2 linked regions of the Sinorhizobium fredii genome follow. The protein of the gene in region 1 interacts with the protein of each later gene in a pairwise test. Links are inferred from orthologs where the notes say so. Each region holds a gene or a part of one and is shown on either strand. Other genes may lie near its edges.

The links.
Region 2: the proteins of NXT3_RS02280 (region 1) and topA interact in binary tests that used the Escherichia coli proteins (3 or more experiments, as listed by UniProt). The link is inferred for Sinorhizobium fredii from one-to-one orthologs.

What each region holds. Positions count from the first base shown.
Region 1 is NZ_CP024307.1:465,577-472,008, forward strand. Bases 1,777-4,775 are described here. They hold NXT3_RS02280 (IMPACT family protein), read right to left. Parts: upstream 3,569-4,775; coding sequence 2,984-3,568; downstream 1,777-2,983. Other genes in these bases: NXT3_RS02270 (DUF1810 domain-containing protein), read right to left, coding at 1,777-1,860; NXT3_RS02275 (aldo/keto reductase), read right to left, coding at 1,904-2,890; putA (trifunctional transcriptional regulator/proline dehydrogenase/L-glutamate gamma-semialdehyde dehydrogenase), read right to left, coding at 3,824-4,775. Also shown: NXT3_RS02260 (aminoacyl-tRNA deacylase), read right to left, coding at 1-329; NXT3_RS02265 (methyltransferase family protein), read right to left, coding at 426-1,103; more of NXT3_RS02270, read right to left, coding at 1,432-1,776; more of putA, read right to left, coding at 4,776-6,432.
Region 2 is NZ_CP024307.1:1,430,587-1,437,241, forward strand. The notes cover bases 2,328-5,549. They hold topA (type I DNA topoisomerase), read right to left. Parts: upstream 5,189-5,549; coding sequence 2,528-5,188; downstream 2,328-2,527. Other genes in these bases: rnr (ribonuclease R), read right to left, coding at 2,328-2,525; NXT3_RS06900 (DNA-processing protein DprA), read right to left, coding at 5,389-5,549. Outside these bases: NXT3_RS06885 (DUF983 domain-containing protein), read right to left, coding at 1-116; more of rnr, read right to left, coding at 159-2,327; more of NXT3_RS06900, read right to left, coding at 5,550-6,486; glycerol-3-phosphate 1-O-acyltransferase PlsY, read right to left, coding at 6,486-6,655. UniProt on the Escherichia coli protein: Releases the supercoiling and torsional tension of DNA, which is introduced during the DNA replication and transcription, by transiently cleaving and rejoining one strand of the DNA duplex.

The sequences.
Region 1 (6,432 bases):
ACCGGTACGCCATAGGCCGATCCGATGGGCGGCACGGCGCCGATCTCGCAATCGTTGAAGAGCGTGCTGACTTCTTCCTCCGAGGCGAGGCCGAGACGCCGGTTCATCACATCCTGCAACGTCGAGAGCTCGACCCGGTGCGTGGCCGGCACGACGGCAAGCACGTAGCCCATCTCGTGGTGTACGACCACGGATTTGGCCAGCCTGTTGCCCGGAACATGGGCGGCCTCGGCGGTTTGGCTGGTCGTTGCGGTCCGGTGGTGAGGGACAGTGTCGTAGTCGACACCCTCGGTCTCGATATAGTGCTGGAGTTTCCTGGCGATGGTCATCGTAGGCGTCCCTTCTGTTGAGCAGTGACGCAGGAATGATTTTATTCTGCTCTGATCGTCTGCGGAGTCAACGGCGAATGGACGCGGCGACGACCGTCACCACACCAACGGAACGAGCCGATAGCGCACCCGTTCCGCATAGGCGTCGTAGTCCGCAAGGCCGGCGCGCAGCGCCTTTTCCTCGATGCCGATGCGGATGGCGAGGAGAGCCGCGAGTCCCAATGCGGCAAGCAGTCCCCACCAGGAGCCGAGCAGCAGCGACGTCCCGGCGACGAAAAGCAGGCTGCCGCTGTAGAGGGGATGGCGGACATAGCGATAGGGTCCGGTGGTGACGACCCGTTGTCCCCGCTCGCTCTGCACCTTGACTACCGGCGCCGCAAAACTGTTTTCGCGCATGACCCGGTAGCTGAAGCCGACCGACAGAACGACCAGCAGTGCGCCCGCCGCCTGCACCCAGGGCGGCACTGCCGACCATTCGAACCGGGCGGCATCGAGCGCCATGAAGGCGAAGGCGCCGAACAGGAACAGGACAAGCACGCAGATGAGCACCTTGTCGGCCCTCGGCTGGTCCTTCTGGATGGGTGCGGCCAATCGCTCCTTGAGCAGCGCCGGATCGTGCCAGGCAAGCAGGAACCCGGTGCCGAGCGAGAGTGCCAGCATGAGGGCGAGGTAGATCCATGCCGCCGTCCAGTCGAAGGTTCCGGCAGATACGAAGAGAACGACTCCCATGATGCCGAACCAGACGACGGTCTGAGTGATCAACCTGGCGACCATCGGTGAACTCCCTTGCAACATCCATGCTGCCCCGCCCGGTGTCCTCGAACTTAGCGGCGCAGTGGGGCACGTTTGCGGCAAGCGCGGGCGGCATTTTCGGCGCGTTCACGCGGTTGTGCACGGAACCGGCCTCAAAACGGCTCCGGCGGATTCCTACATGATTTCCGTCTGCAAACCGATTGTGAGGCCATGATGAGAAAGGAGGGCCGCGAGTGCATGGCTATATGATGAAGGAGCCGATGCTGATCATCGCCGGTGGGCGCCTGTGCCCTTCTGATCCTTCTCGTCACCCAGATCCCGGGCGCGTCGCCTTGATGTTGGCCGGTCTTCAGATACTTTCGAGAATTTCCATCGTTCGAGGGTCTCGGACGCCGCTGTAGTAGCGATCGAGCGCCCTTGCGAAGGCGCCGCCGGCCGGGTCGGCGGCCTCGAAGAGCGTCATCGACGAGCGGAACTTGAGATCGTCCGGCCGGCCGAAAATCTCCAGCGCGCTGCGCCCTGCTACCAGGTTCACCGCCTCCGTGCATTCGATGAGGCGCCGGCCCAGCAGCGGGTGCTTGAGATAGGCTCGCGCCTCATCGATATCCGCTATCGCGTAGCGCTGCGCCATCGAGGAATGGCCGAGGCCCTGAACCTGTGGAAAGATGAACCACATCCAATGGCTGCGCTTGGCGCCGACGCGGAGCTCCGCCAGCGCCGTTTCATAGACGCCTTGCTGTGCCGTGACGAAACGTTCGAGATCGAAGGCGTTGCTCATCGGCTTGCCTTGTGCCGCCGTCAGGCAGGCGCTGTCGCGGCCCCTACCATCGCTGATGAACATGGACCTTGATCAGCCGCTCGTAAAGTGCGGCGATTGCCTCCATGGCCGCTCCGTCGATCGGCGGAAGGGCGCTCGCCGCCGCGTTCGATTGCGCCTGGCCGGCATTGCGAGCGCCGGGGATGACGACGGAAACCGCTTCCTGCTCGAGGATCCAGCGGAGCGCGAACTGCGCCATCGGCACGCCGGCCGGCACGAAAGCACGCAGTTCCTCCACCGCCTCCAGCGCCGCCTCGAACGGCACGCCGGCAAAGGTCTCGCCGACATCGAAGGCTTCGCCATGGCGGTTGAAGTTGCGGTGGTCGTCCGCGGCGAACGCCGTGTCCCTGCCGATTTTGCCGGAAAGCAGCCCGGAGGCGAGAGGTACGCGCACGATGATGCCGACATTCTTCTTTCTTGCCTCGGCAAAGAACAGATCGTGCGGCCGCTGGCGGAAGATGTTGTAGATGATCTGCACCGTGGCGACGCCCGGATACTCGATCGCCTTCAGCGCCTCTTCGACCCTTTCGACCGAAACGCCGTAGTGGCGGATCTTGCCCTTAGCTTTGAGCTGGTCGAGTGCTTCAAAAAACTGCGGCCGGTAGTAGACGTCGGTCGGCGGGCAGTGGAGTTGCACGAGATCGAGCGTCTCGACGCCGAGATTCTCGAGGCTGCGGTCGATGAAGGGCTCGATATTGGCGCCCGTATAGCCGTCGGCGACATGCGGATTGAGCCGGCGGCCGGCCTTGGTGGCGACGAAGGGCTTCTCACCGCCGCGTTCCTTCAGCACCGCCGCGATGATCTTTTCCGAGCGCCCGTCGCCATAGACGTCGGCCGTGTCGATGAAGGTCACGCCACTATCGAGCGCCGCGTGCAGGGCGCGCTTGCCGTCCTCCTCGCTGACATCGCCCCAGGAGCCGCCGATCTGCCAGGCGCCGAAGCCAAGCTCCGAAATCGCCGCGCCCGTCCGTCCCAAAATTCTCGTCTTCATCTGCAGGTCTCCTCCATTATCCTGAAATCGCAGCGGCGCCGTGCGTGCTTATCGATCAATTGTATGATGATTGTGAGGCCGAGGAAAAGGCGTTCAGTCCTCGCTCGACAGGATAGCCCTGCCGCGGCTGAGATCGCTCACGAGTGCGCGTGTTGCGTCTGCCGCGTCCTTCGGCAGCCCGATCGCCAGCACCGCGCCCGTGTCGGTGAAGCTCTCGCTGGCGATCGAGACGCCGCGAGCGGCAAGCCGCGCCTTGATGAGGGCGAGATCGGCAAAATCGCAGGCGACCGTGGCCCGCAGCGTCTCGACCAACTCGACCTTTTCCGCGGTCCTGAGGCAGAGCGCGGCAGTGCCGCCATAGGCCCGGACCAGTCCGCCGCTGCCGAGGAGGATGCCGCCGAACCAGCGCGTGACGACGACTGCGACCCGGTCGAGCGACTGTCCGTCGATCGCCGCGAGAATTGGCTTACCTGCGGTGCCGCTCGGCTCGCCGTCATCATTGAAGCGATAGGTCTGGCCGATGCGCCAGGCCCAGCAATTGTGATTGGCGGTGGGGTCGGAATGGGCAGAGAGAAAGGCCTTTGCGGCCTGCTCGTCGTCGATCGGACCGGCGATCGCCAGAAAGCGGCTCTTCTTGATTTCCTGTGTCGAGGTCTCGATGCGCTGAAGGGTGAACATCCGCTGTTTCCGGTTTGGGAGCGGTCATAGCGGAATGGGGGCACTTCGTCATCTGTGATGAATTGCCTGCCGAGGCGCACCTCGCCCCTCCCCAACCCCTCCTCACACGGGGGAGGGGCTTGAGCCTCCGCTGCGGCCGACTGCCATGCCGGAACACTCTCGCCTGCTGCAACGACCAAACGCGGGCCTAAAGGGTGCGGCAGCTCAAGCCCCTCCGCCTTGTGGGCCCTTGTGGGGAGGGGTATGTCCAGAGTCTCAGCCGATCGCCATCAGGCTGGCATTGCCGCCGGCGGCGGCCGTGTTGATCGAGGTGGAAACCTCCTCGACCAGCCAGTTCAGGCAATAGGCGTCCGGATTGCGGCCGATTTCCTCGCCGGAAGCCGCCTGGACGAGCACGAGCGGACCGGGAAGCGCCGCAATTGCCTTGTTAACGTCGCGGATGCGTTCGGCGTCGCCCTCGACCAGCGCGCCGGCAAAGGGGCCGTCGGCGGCCCAGTCCTTCGACCAGGAGACGCGCAGCGCGACGCTGTGCGGCAGGTTCTTGAGCGAGGATTGCAGGCCGGAGGCGGCGTTGACGACGACGCTGTTGCCGGTCGCGAGCGCCGCGGCGAGCTGGTGATAGAGGCCGCTCTCGGTCGCGGGCACAAGGAGAACGCGGCCGCGCGGATGCAGCGCATAGAGATTGCGCTCGCCGACCGGGCCGGGGAGTTCCACATCGAGCCCCAAAGCCGAGTTGCTGCCGGCGTTGCGCGCTGCTTCCGCTTCCGCTGTGGCGCTCTTGCCGTCGAGCCACTTGGCGAAATCGAGCAGAACGGGATCGGTATGCACGGAGCTGTGCTGCGGCGGCACCGGGGCCGTCGTCACCAGCCGGCCGAGATAGAGCGGCCCGCCGGCCTTGGGGCCGGTGCCGGAAAGGCCGCGGCCGCCGAAGGGCTGCACGCCCACCACCGCGCCGATGATGTTGCGGTTGACATAGAGATTGCCGGCCTTGATGCGGCTCGTCACATGAGCGATCGTCTCGTCGAGGCGGGTGTGCAGGCCGAAGGTCAGTCCGTAGCCAGTGGCATTGATGTCGTCGATCAGCCGGTCGAGGTTGTCGCGGCGGTAGCGGATGACGTGCAGCACCGGCCCGAAAACCTCGCGCTGGAGATCGGAGAGCTTCTCCAGCTCGATGATCGTCGGCGGCACGAAGGTGCCCTTTTGCGTCTCGGCGGCGAGGCCGATCTGCTCCACCTTGCGGCCGAGCCCGCGCATCCGCTCGATGTGCTTGTCGATCGTCTCCTTCGCATCTGCCGTGATGACCGGACCGACATCGACGGAAAAGCGATCGGTGCGGCCGATGTTCAATTCGTGCAGCGCTCCCCTCAGCATGTTGAGGGTCCGGTCGGCGATATCCTCCTGCAGGCAGAGCACGCGCAGCGCCGAGCAGCGCTGTCCGGCGCTGTCGAAGGCCGAGGCGATGACGTCGCCGACGACCTGTTCGGCAAGCGCCGAGGAATCGACGATCATCGCGTTCTGGCCGCCGGTCTCGGCAATCAGCGGGATTGGCCGGCCGGAGGGCGAAAGCCGATCGGCGAGCTCAGCCTGGATGAGCCGCGCGACCTCCGTCGAACCGGTGAACATCACGCCCGCAGTCTCGGGCGCTGCGACCAGCGCGGCGCCGACTCGGCCGTCGCCCGGAAGGAACTGCAGCGCGCTTGCCGGCACGCCGGCCTCATGCAGAAGGCGCACGCCCTCGGCGGCGATCAGGGGCGTTTCCTCCGCCGGCTTGGCGAGCACCGGGTTGCCGGCGACAAGGGCTGCAGCAACCTGGCCGGTGAAGATGGCCAGCGGGAAGTTCCACGGGCTGATGCAGACGACGGGGCCGAGCGCCCTATGGCCGCGACCGAGGGTGCGGCGCGTCTGCTCGGCGTAATAGCGCAGGAAATCGATCGCCTCGCGCACCTCGGCAATGGCATTCAGCACCGACTTGCCCGCCTCGCGCATGATCAGCCCGAGAAGCGTCGGCATGCGTGCCTGCATCAGGTCGGCGGCGCGCTCGAGGCAGGCGGCCCGTTCCGCCGGCGGAACGGCAGCCCAATTCGAGGCGGCATCGGCGGCTAGGCGAGCGGCCCGTCTTGCATCCTCCTCCGACGTCTCTGTGACCGAGCCGACGCGGTCGCGATGGTCGCCCGGATTGACGACCGGCCGGGTTTCGCCGCCCGCCGCGCCGGTCGCGAGTTGCGGCACCGCCGTCCAGGCGATCGCGGCGCTCGCCTTCAGCGTCTCCGTCAGGGAGGCGAGCGTCGCTTCGTTGGAAAGATCGAGGCCGGCCGAATTGGGGCGTGCAGCGCCGAAGAGCTCGGCCGGCAGCGCGATCTTCTCGTGCTTTGCGCCGACCACCGGCATGGCGCGGACGATCTCCACGGGATCGGCGACCAACTCGTCGATCGAGACCATCGGATCGGCGATGCGATGCACGAAGGAGGAGTTGGCACCGTTCTCGAGCAGGCGGCGCACGAGATAGGCAAGCAGCGTTTCGTGCGTGCCGACCGGCGCATAGATGCGGCAGGGCCGGCCGAGATTCTCCCGGCCCACCACTTCCTCATAGAGCGGCTCGCCCATGCCGTGCAGGCACTGGAATTCGTATCTGCCGACGTGAAAGTCCTTGCCGGCCATGTGGTAGATGGCGGCGAGCGTCTGGGCGTTGTGGGTGGCGAACTGCGGGAATACCAGCTCGGTCGCCGAAAGCAGCTTGCGGGCGCAGGCAATGTAGGAGACGTCGGTGTGAATTTTGCGGGTGAAGACCGGGAAATCTTCGAGCCCGTCGAGTTGCGCCCGCTTGATCTCGGCGTCCCAATAGGCGCCCTTGACGAGTCTGACCA
Region 2 (6,655 bases), 970 kb from region 1 along the record:
CCCTGGCCGCAGGCGGGGCACTTCCCGAGAAAGCCGCGCTTCATCGAGCGGCCGACGGGCCGCTCCTCCCGCTGCTCCCCGCCCAGTTGGAGCTTGTCCGTTGCCATTGCCTTCATGCCCAATCCTAATCGAACGAGGACCGCTCCGGCCGCTGAAGATCAGCGCCTGCCGCGCGGCGGTCGCGTTCCCGGCCGCTTGCCTGCGTTCATGCGATCGCGGCGGCCGGACTTGTGAAAGGAGCGCATTGCCGTCGGCATCTTTCGCCCTTCGCTCAGCATCTCGAAGCGGAGCGCGCCGGCGAGCGGCACGGCTTCTGCGAGCTTGACGCGGACCGGATCGCCGAGCCGATAGCCAAGTCCGGTTTTTTCGCCGGAAAGGGCCTGATGCGCTTCGTCATAGATGAAGTAGTCGCGTCCGAGCGTAGATATAGGGATGAACCCATCCGCACCATAGGCGGGAAGGGTGACAAATAGTCCCGCCTTGGTGACGCCCGAAACGCGCCCGTCGAACTCCTCGCCGACGCGTCCGCTCAAGTGATGGGCGATCAGCCGGTCGACCGTATCGCGTTCGGCCGCCATCGCGCGCCGCTCAAAGGTGGAGATTTCCGCTGCGATATCGTCGAGCACGCCCTCTTCCTGGTGTGTCAAGCCGCCCTCGCCAAGCCCGAGCGCGCTCACCAGCGCCCGATGCACCACTAGGTCGGCATAGCGCCGAATCGGCGAGGTGAAATGAGCATAGCGCATCAGATTAAGGCCGAAATGGCCGATGTTCTCCGGACTGTAGATCGCCTGGCTTTGCGACCTCAGCACCATCTCGTTGACCATCGTCTCGTAGGGTTTGCCGTCGGCCCGGGCGAGTACGCCGTTGAAATGGTTGGCGCGCATATTGCCGCCTTTGGAGAGCGAGATGTCGAGCGTCGCCAGGAACTCGCGCAGGCTTTCCTGCTTGGCGAGCGACGGCTGGTCATGGACGCGGTAGATCAGTGCCTGGCGTTTCTGTTCCAGCGTCTCCGCGGCGGCGACGTTGGCCTGGATCATCATTTCCTCGATCAGCCTGTGGGCGTCGAGCCGCTCCGGCACGAAGACCCGGTCGACGGTCCCATCCGGCTTCAGGATGATCTTGCGTTCGGGCATGTCGAGCTCGAGCGGCTGGCGCCGTTCCCGCCCGCGGCTGAGAATGCGGTAGCCTTCCCATAGCGGCTTCAGGATCGGTTCCAGGATCGGCCCGGTCTTTTCGTCCGGCGCGCCGTCGATGGCGGCCTGGGCCTGTTGATAGGAAAGCTTGGCGGCGCTGCGCATCATGATGCGGTGGAACGTATGCCCCGCCTTACGGCCCTCCTTGGAGAAGCGCATCCTGACGGCGAGCGCCGGGCGATCGACGCCTTCCTTCAAGGAGCAGAGATCGTTGGAGATTCGCTCGGGCAGCATCGGCACGACGCGATCGGGGAAATAGACGGAATTGCCGCGTTTCAACGCTTCGAGATCGAGAACCGATTTCGGCCGGACGTACCAGGAGACATCGGCGATCGCGACCGTGACGATGACGCCGCCGGGATTGTCGGGCGAGGGGTCCGGTTCGGCATGGACGGCGTCGTCGTGGTCCTTGGCATCGGCCGGGTCGATGGTGACGAGCGGCAGCGAGCGCCAATCCTCGCGATGCGCCATTGTGGCGGCCTCTGCCGCATCGGCCTCCTGCAGCACACGCTCCGGAAAAATGTGAGGAATGCCATGCGCATGGATGGCAATCATCGAGATCGCCTTTTCGGAAGCGACGGAGCCGATGATGTTCTGCACCTGTGCACGCGGCAGGCCGTAGCGGCCGAGGCGGGCGAGATGCACTTCGACGAGGTCGCCGTCCTTGGCCTCGCCGGTGAATTCCGGATCGACGAGGACTTCCTCGCCCCGCTTGTCGATCGGCAGCAGCCGTCCGCCGCCGCCCGGTGTAGCGCGGAAAACGCCGAGCACGGCATCCTTGCGCTTGTCGAGGACCTTGATGATGCGCGCCGTGTAGGCCGGCCCGCCGCGCTCCTTGGCCGGGAAGATCTTGGCAAGCACCCGGTCGCCGAGACCGGCGACGGGTATCTTGCCCTTCGCCTTGCCGACGGCAGACTGCCGGATGAGGACGGCCGGCGCGACGCCGTCGTCGTCGAGCCATTCGGCCGGCCGGCCGATCAATTCGCCGTCGATATCGCGGATCGTGATGTCGAGCACGGTCACCGGCGGCAGGGCGCCGGGGCGAACGAGCGACTTGCGCTTCTTCTCGACCAGCCCGTCCTCTTCCAGCGAGCGCAGCAGCGCCTTGAGTTCGACGCGAGCTTCCCCCTTAAGGCCGAAGGCCTTGGCGATCTCCCGCTTCGAGGCCTGCTGCGGGTTTTCGGCGATGAAGCGCATCAGCATGTCGCGTGACGGAACGGCGCCGTGGATGATCGTTTCCTTTTGGGCGGGCGCCGCCTGGGCCGCGCGCAACTGCTTCTTGCCGGCGCCTCTTGCGGGCCGTTCGGTCGGATCGCGCGGAATTCTGCTCAAGGTCAGTCCTTCTTGGCCTTCGCGGCCGTCTTGCTCTTCGCCTTTGCAGCGGTCTTGGGTTTTCCGGTTTTCGTCGCCGTGCTCTTCGTTGCCGCGGCCGCGGATCGGCCCCGGGCCGACTTGCCCTTCGACACGCCGCTTTTCGCCGCGCGTTCGGCGATCAGTGCGAGCGCCTCTTCGACGCTCACCGATTGCGGATCCTTGCCCTTCGGCAGGGTTGCGTTCACCTTGCCCCAGTTGACATAGGGGCCGAAGCGACCGTCGCGTACCGTAATCGCCCCGCCGTCGGGATGTTCCCCGAGTTCCTTGAGAGCGGCGGCGGTGCGCCCGCGGCCGCCTTCTGCAGCCTTCGACTGCTTGTCGGCGAGTGCAGAAACGGCCCGATTGAGGCCGATCGAGAAGACGTCCTCGACAGACTCCAGATTGGCATAGGTGCCGTCATGCAGCACGAACGGGCCGTAGCGGCCGATCCCGGTCGAGATCATCTTGCCGGTCTCCGGATGCTTGCCGATGTCGCGCGGCAGCGAGAGAAGGGCAAGCGCCTTCTCGTGGTCGATCGTCGCCGGCGTCCAGCCCTTGGGAAGGCTTGCGCGCTTGGCCTCCTTGCCGTCGCCCCGCTGGACATAGGGTCCGAAGCGGCCGCTGCGCAGCGTGATTTCCTCGCCGGTGTGCGGGTCCTTGCCGAGGCTCTGCGGCTCGTTCGACACGGAGGCTTCCGCCTCGCCGTTGCTTTCCGACGAAAGCTGGCGCGTATAATTGCACTCCGGATAGTTGGAGCAGCCGACGAAGGCGCCGTATTTGCCGAGCTTCAGGGAGAGCTTGCCGGTGCCGCAGACCTGGCAGGTCCGCGGGTCGCCGCCGTCTTCGCGATTCGGGAAAACGAGCGGCGCCAGCTCCTCATTGAGCGCATCGAGCACATTGGTGACACGCAGTTCCTTGGTATCCTCGATCTGCGAGAAGAAATCCTTCCAGAACTCGCGCAGCACGTCTTTCCAGTTGAGCTCGCCGGCGGAAATCTGATCGAGCTTCTCCTCAAGCGACGCGGTGAAGTCGTACTCGACATAGCGGGTAAAGAAGCTCTCGAGGAAGGCGGTGACCAGCCGGCCCTTGGCCTGCGGCAACAGCTTGCGCTTGTCGATCGTCACATAGTCGCGGTCGACAAGCGTGCTGATCGTCGCGGCATAGGTAGAGGGCCGCCCGATGCCGAGTTCTTCCATCTTCTTGATCAGCGTCGCTTCCGAATAGCGCGGCGGCGGTTCGGTGAAGTGCTGGGTGGCGTTGATTTTCTGCTTGGCGAGGTTTTCGCGCGCATTGATCTCGGGCAGCCGGCCATCCTCATCGCCGTCGTCCGCCTGCTCGCCGTCTTCCTTCATGTCGGTATAGGCAGCGATGAAGCCGTCGAAGCGGATGACCGAGCCGGTGGCCCGGAGGCCGGCTTTCCTGCCGCCATTGTCGGCCGCGATCTCGGCCGTCGTCCGTTCGATCTCAGCGGAGGCCATCTGGCTGGCGATGCCGCGCTTCCAGATCAGATCGTAGAGCTTCAGCATGTCGCCGTCGAGGAAGCGGCGGACCTGATCTGGCGTGCGGTTGAAGTCGGTCGGCCGGATCGCTTCGTGGGCTTCCTGAGCGTTCTTCGCCTTGGTGGAATAGAAGCGCGGCTTTTCCGGCAGGTAACGGGGCCCGAACTGGCCGCCGATCGCCCGACGCGCTGCATCGATCGCCTCCGGCGCCATCTGTACGCCGTCGGTACGCATATAGGTGATGAGACCGACCGTCTCGCCGCCGACATCGACGCCTTCGTAGAGCTTCTGCGCCACCTGCATGGTGCGCGACGCCGAGAAGCCGAGCTTGGAGGAAGCGGCCTGCTGCAATGTCGAGGTGGTGAAGGGCGGACCGGGATTGCGCTTGACCGGCTTCGCCTCGACGCTCTCGACCACATAACTCGCGCCGTCGAGCAGCGCCTTCAGCCGATTGGCCTCCTCGCCGTTGCCGATCGACTTCGCCTGCAGCCGCTTGCCCTCCGCCGAGACGAGCCGCGCTTCGAACTCGTCGCCGCGCGGCGTCTTCAAGAGCGCCGCGATATTCCAGTATTCCTCCGTGACGAAGCGTTCGATCTCCGCCTCGCGGTCGCAGACGAGCCGCAGCGCCACCGATTGCACGCGGCCGGCCGAGCGCGCGCCGGGCAGCTTGCGCCAGAGAACCGGGGAAAGATTGAAGCCGACGAGGTAGTCGAGCGCGCGGCGGGCGAGATAGGCGTCGACCAGCGAGATATCGATGTCGCGCGGGTCCGCCATCGCATCGAGCACCGCCTTTTTGGTGATGGCATTGAAGACGACGCGCTTGACCGGCTTGTCGCCGATCACCTTCTTTTTCTTGAGGAGATCGAGCACGTGCCAGGAGATCGCCTCACCCTCGCGATCCGGGTCGGTTGCGAGAAACAGCCCGTCCGACGACTTCACGGCGTCGGCAATGTCCTTCATCCGCTTGGCGGAGGCGCCGTCGACTTCCCACGACATTTCGAAATCTTCGTCCGGCCGAACCGATCCATCCTTGGCCGGCAGATCCCGCACATGGCCGAACGAAGCAAGTACCTTGTAGCCGGGGCCGAGATACTTGTTGATCGTCTTGGCCTTGGAAGGCGACTCCACCACTACAACATTCATCGTCATTCTCTGAGACAATCTCTTCTGGCAAGGCGCAGGTGTTGCGCGGCCTTTATGGTGGCCACGAAATGGACAGGGATTCGGGCGCGGTCAAGGGGTTTATCGAAAATAGCGAACCGCAACCAAACCGCAACATTCGATTTTCCGCAACTTCCGGTGGTTCGTTTTGCGACTTCCGCGTGTAGAGCTGCGTTTGCCGCCTATTGCGGTGGCGCGAGGGATACGAGATTGCCGCCGTGGCGGCTGAGCTGGCCGGCAAGATCGAGCTCGAGAAGCACGAGGTGCACCTCGGAGGCGGAAAGGCCGGTGTGGCGGATGATGTCGTCGATCTCGACCGGCGTCGGACCGAGCGCTTCGACGACAAGGGCGCGGCCGCCTCCTCCGGGCGAAGGCATCGTGGGCGGCACGGCGGGCGCATGTTCAGGCACCGGCTCCCGGGCGCTCAGCCGCGAGAATAGATCGTCGCGGCTGAGCGGCGCCAATCCCTCCAGAACGTCGGCGGCGGAGGTGGTGACGATCGCGCCCTGTTTCAGGAGATCGTTCGTGCCGTGACAACGCGGATCGAGCGGTGAGCCCGGTACGGCAAAGACGAGCCGGCCGAAATCGGCCGCATAGCGGGCGGTGATGAGCGAGCCCGAACGGCTGGCGGCTTCAACAATTGCGACGCCGAGGCTGATGCCGGCCACCAGGCGATTTCGTCTTGGAAAATCGCGGGCGCGCGGCTCCCAGCCGAAGGGCATTTCGCTGATCGCCAAGCCCGCTTCCGCGGTGATCTGCTGCAGGAGGCCGACATTTTCGGGCGGATAGGGTTGGTCGATGCCGCGGGCGAGGCCGGAAGTAATGACATAGCCCGCGGCACCGGCGTCGCGCGCGATCATCGCTGCGAATTTCGCGCCGCTGACCGAGGCATTGCGCGAGCCGACGATGCCGAGCGAGGGGCGGCTTGCCGCCTGGAGGTTGCCCTTCATCGCAAGAAGCGGCGGAGCGGCGTCGATTTCCTTGAGCGCCGGCGGATAGTCCGGCTCGCCGATACCGACAAATACCGCGCCGAACCGATGCGCCGCCTCGAGCTCGCGCTCCGCGTCTGCCACCGAGGCGATGCGGAACTGTCGATCCGAGCCGCCGCGCCGCGACAGTTCCGGCAGCGCCTCGAGCGCCGCCTCCGCGGAGCCGAAGTGGTTGACGAGGTCCCGAAAGGTCGCCGGACCGACATTATCGCTGCGGATCAGCCGCAGCCATGCGATTCTCTGCCGCTCCGTCAGCGCGGTTCCGTTACGTCGAGCGATGCCGGCCGGCATTATCCCTTTTCTCCGATCCGGCTTTCCGTACCGCTCAAGAGCCGCTGTATGTTGGCGCGGTGCTTGATCCAGGTGATGACCGTCATCAAGGCGAAGAGCAGGGCGATCTTCCCGTATCCGGTGGCGTAGAGTGCAATCGGCATGATCGCGGTGGCAACCAGAGCCGACA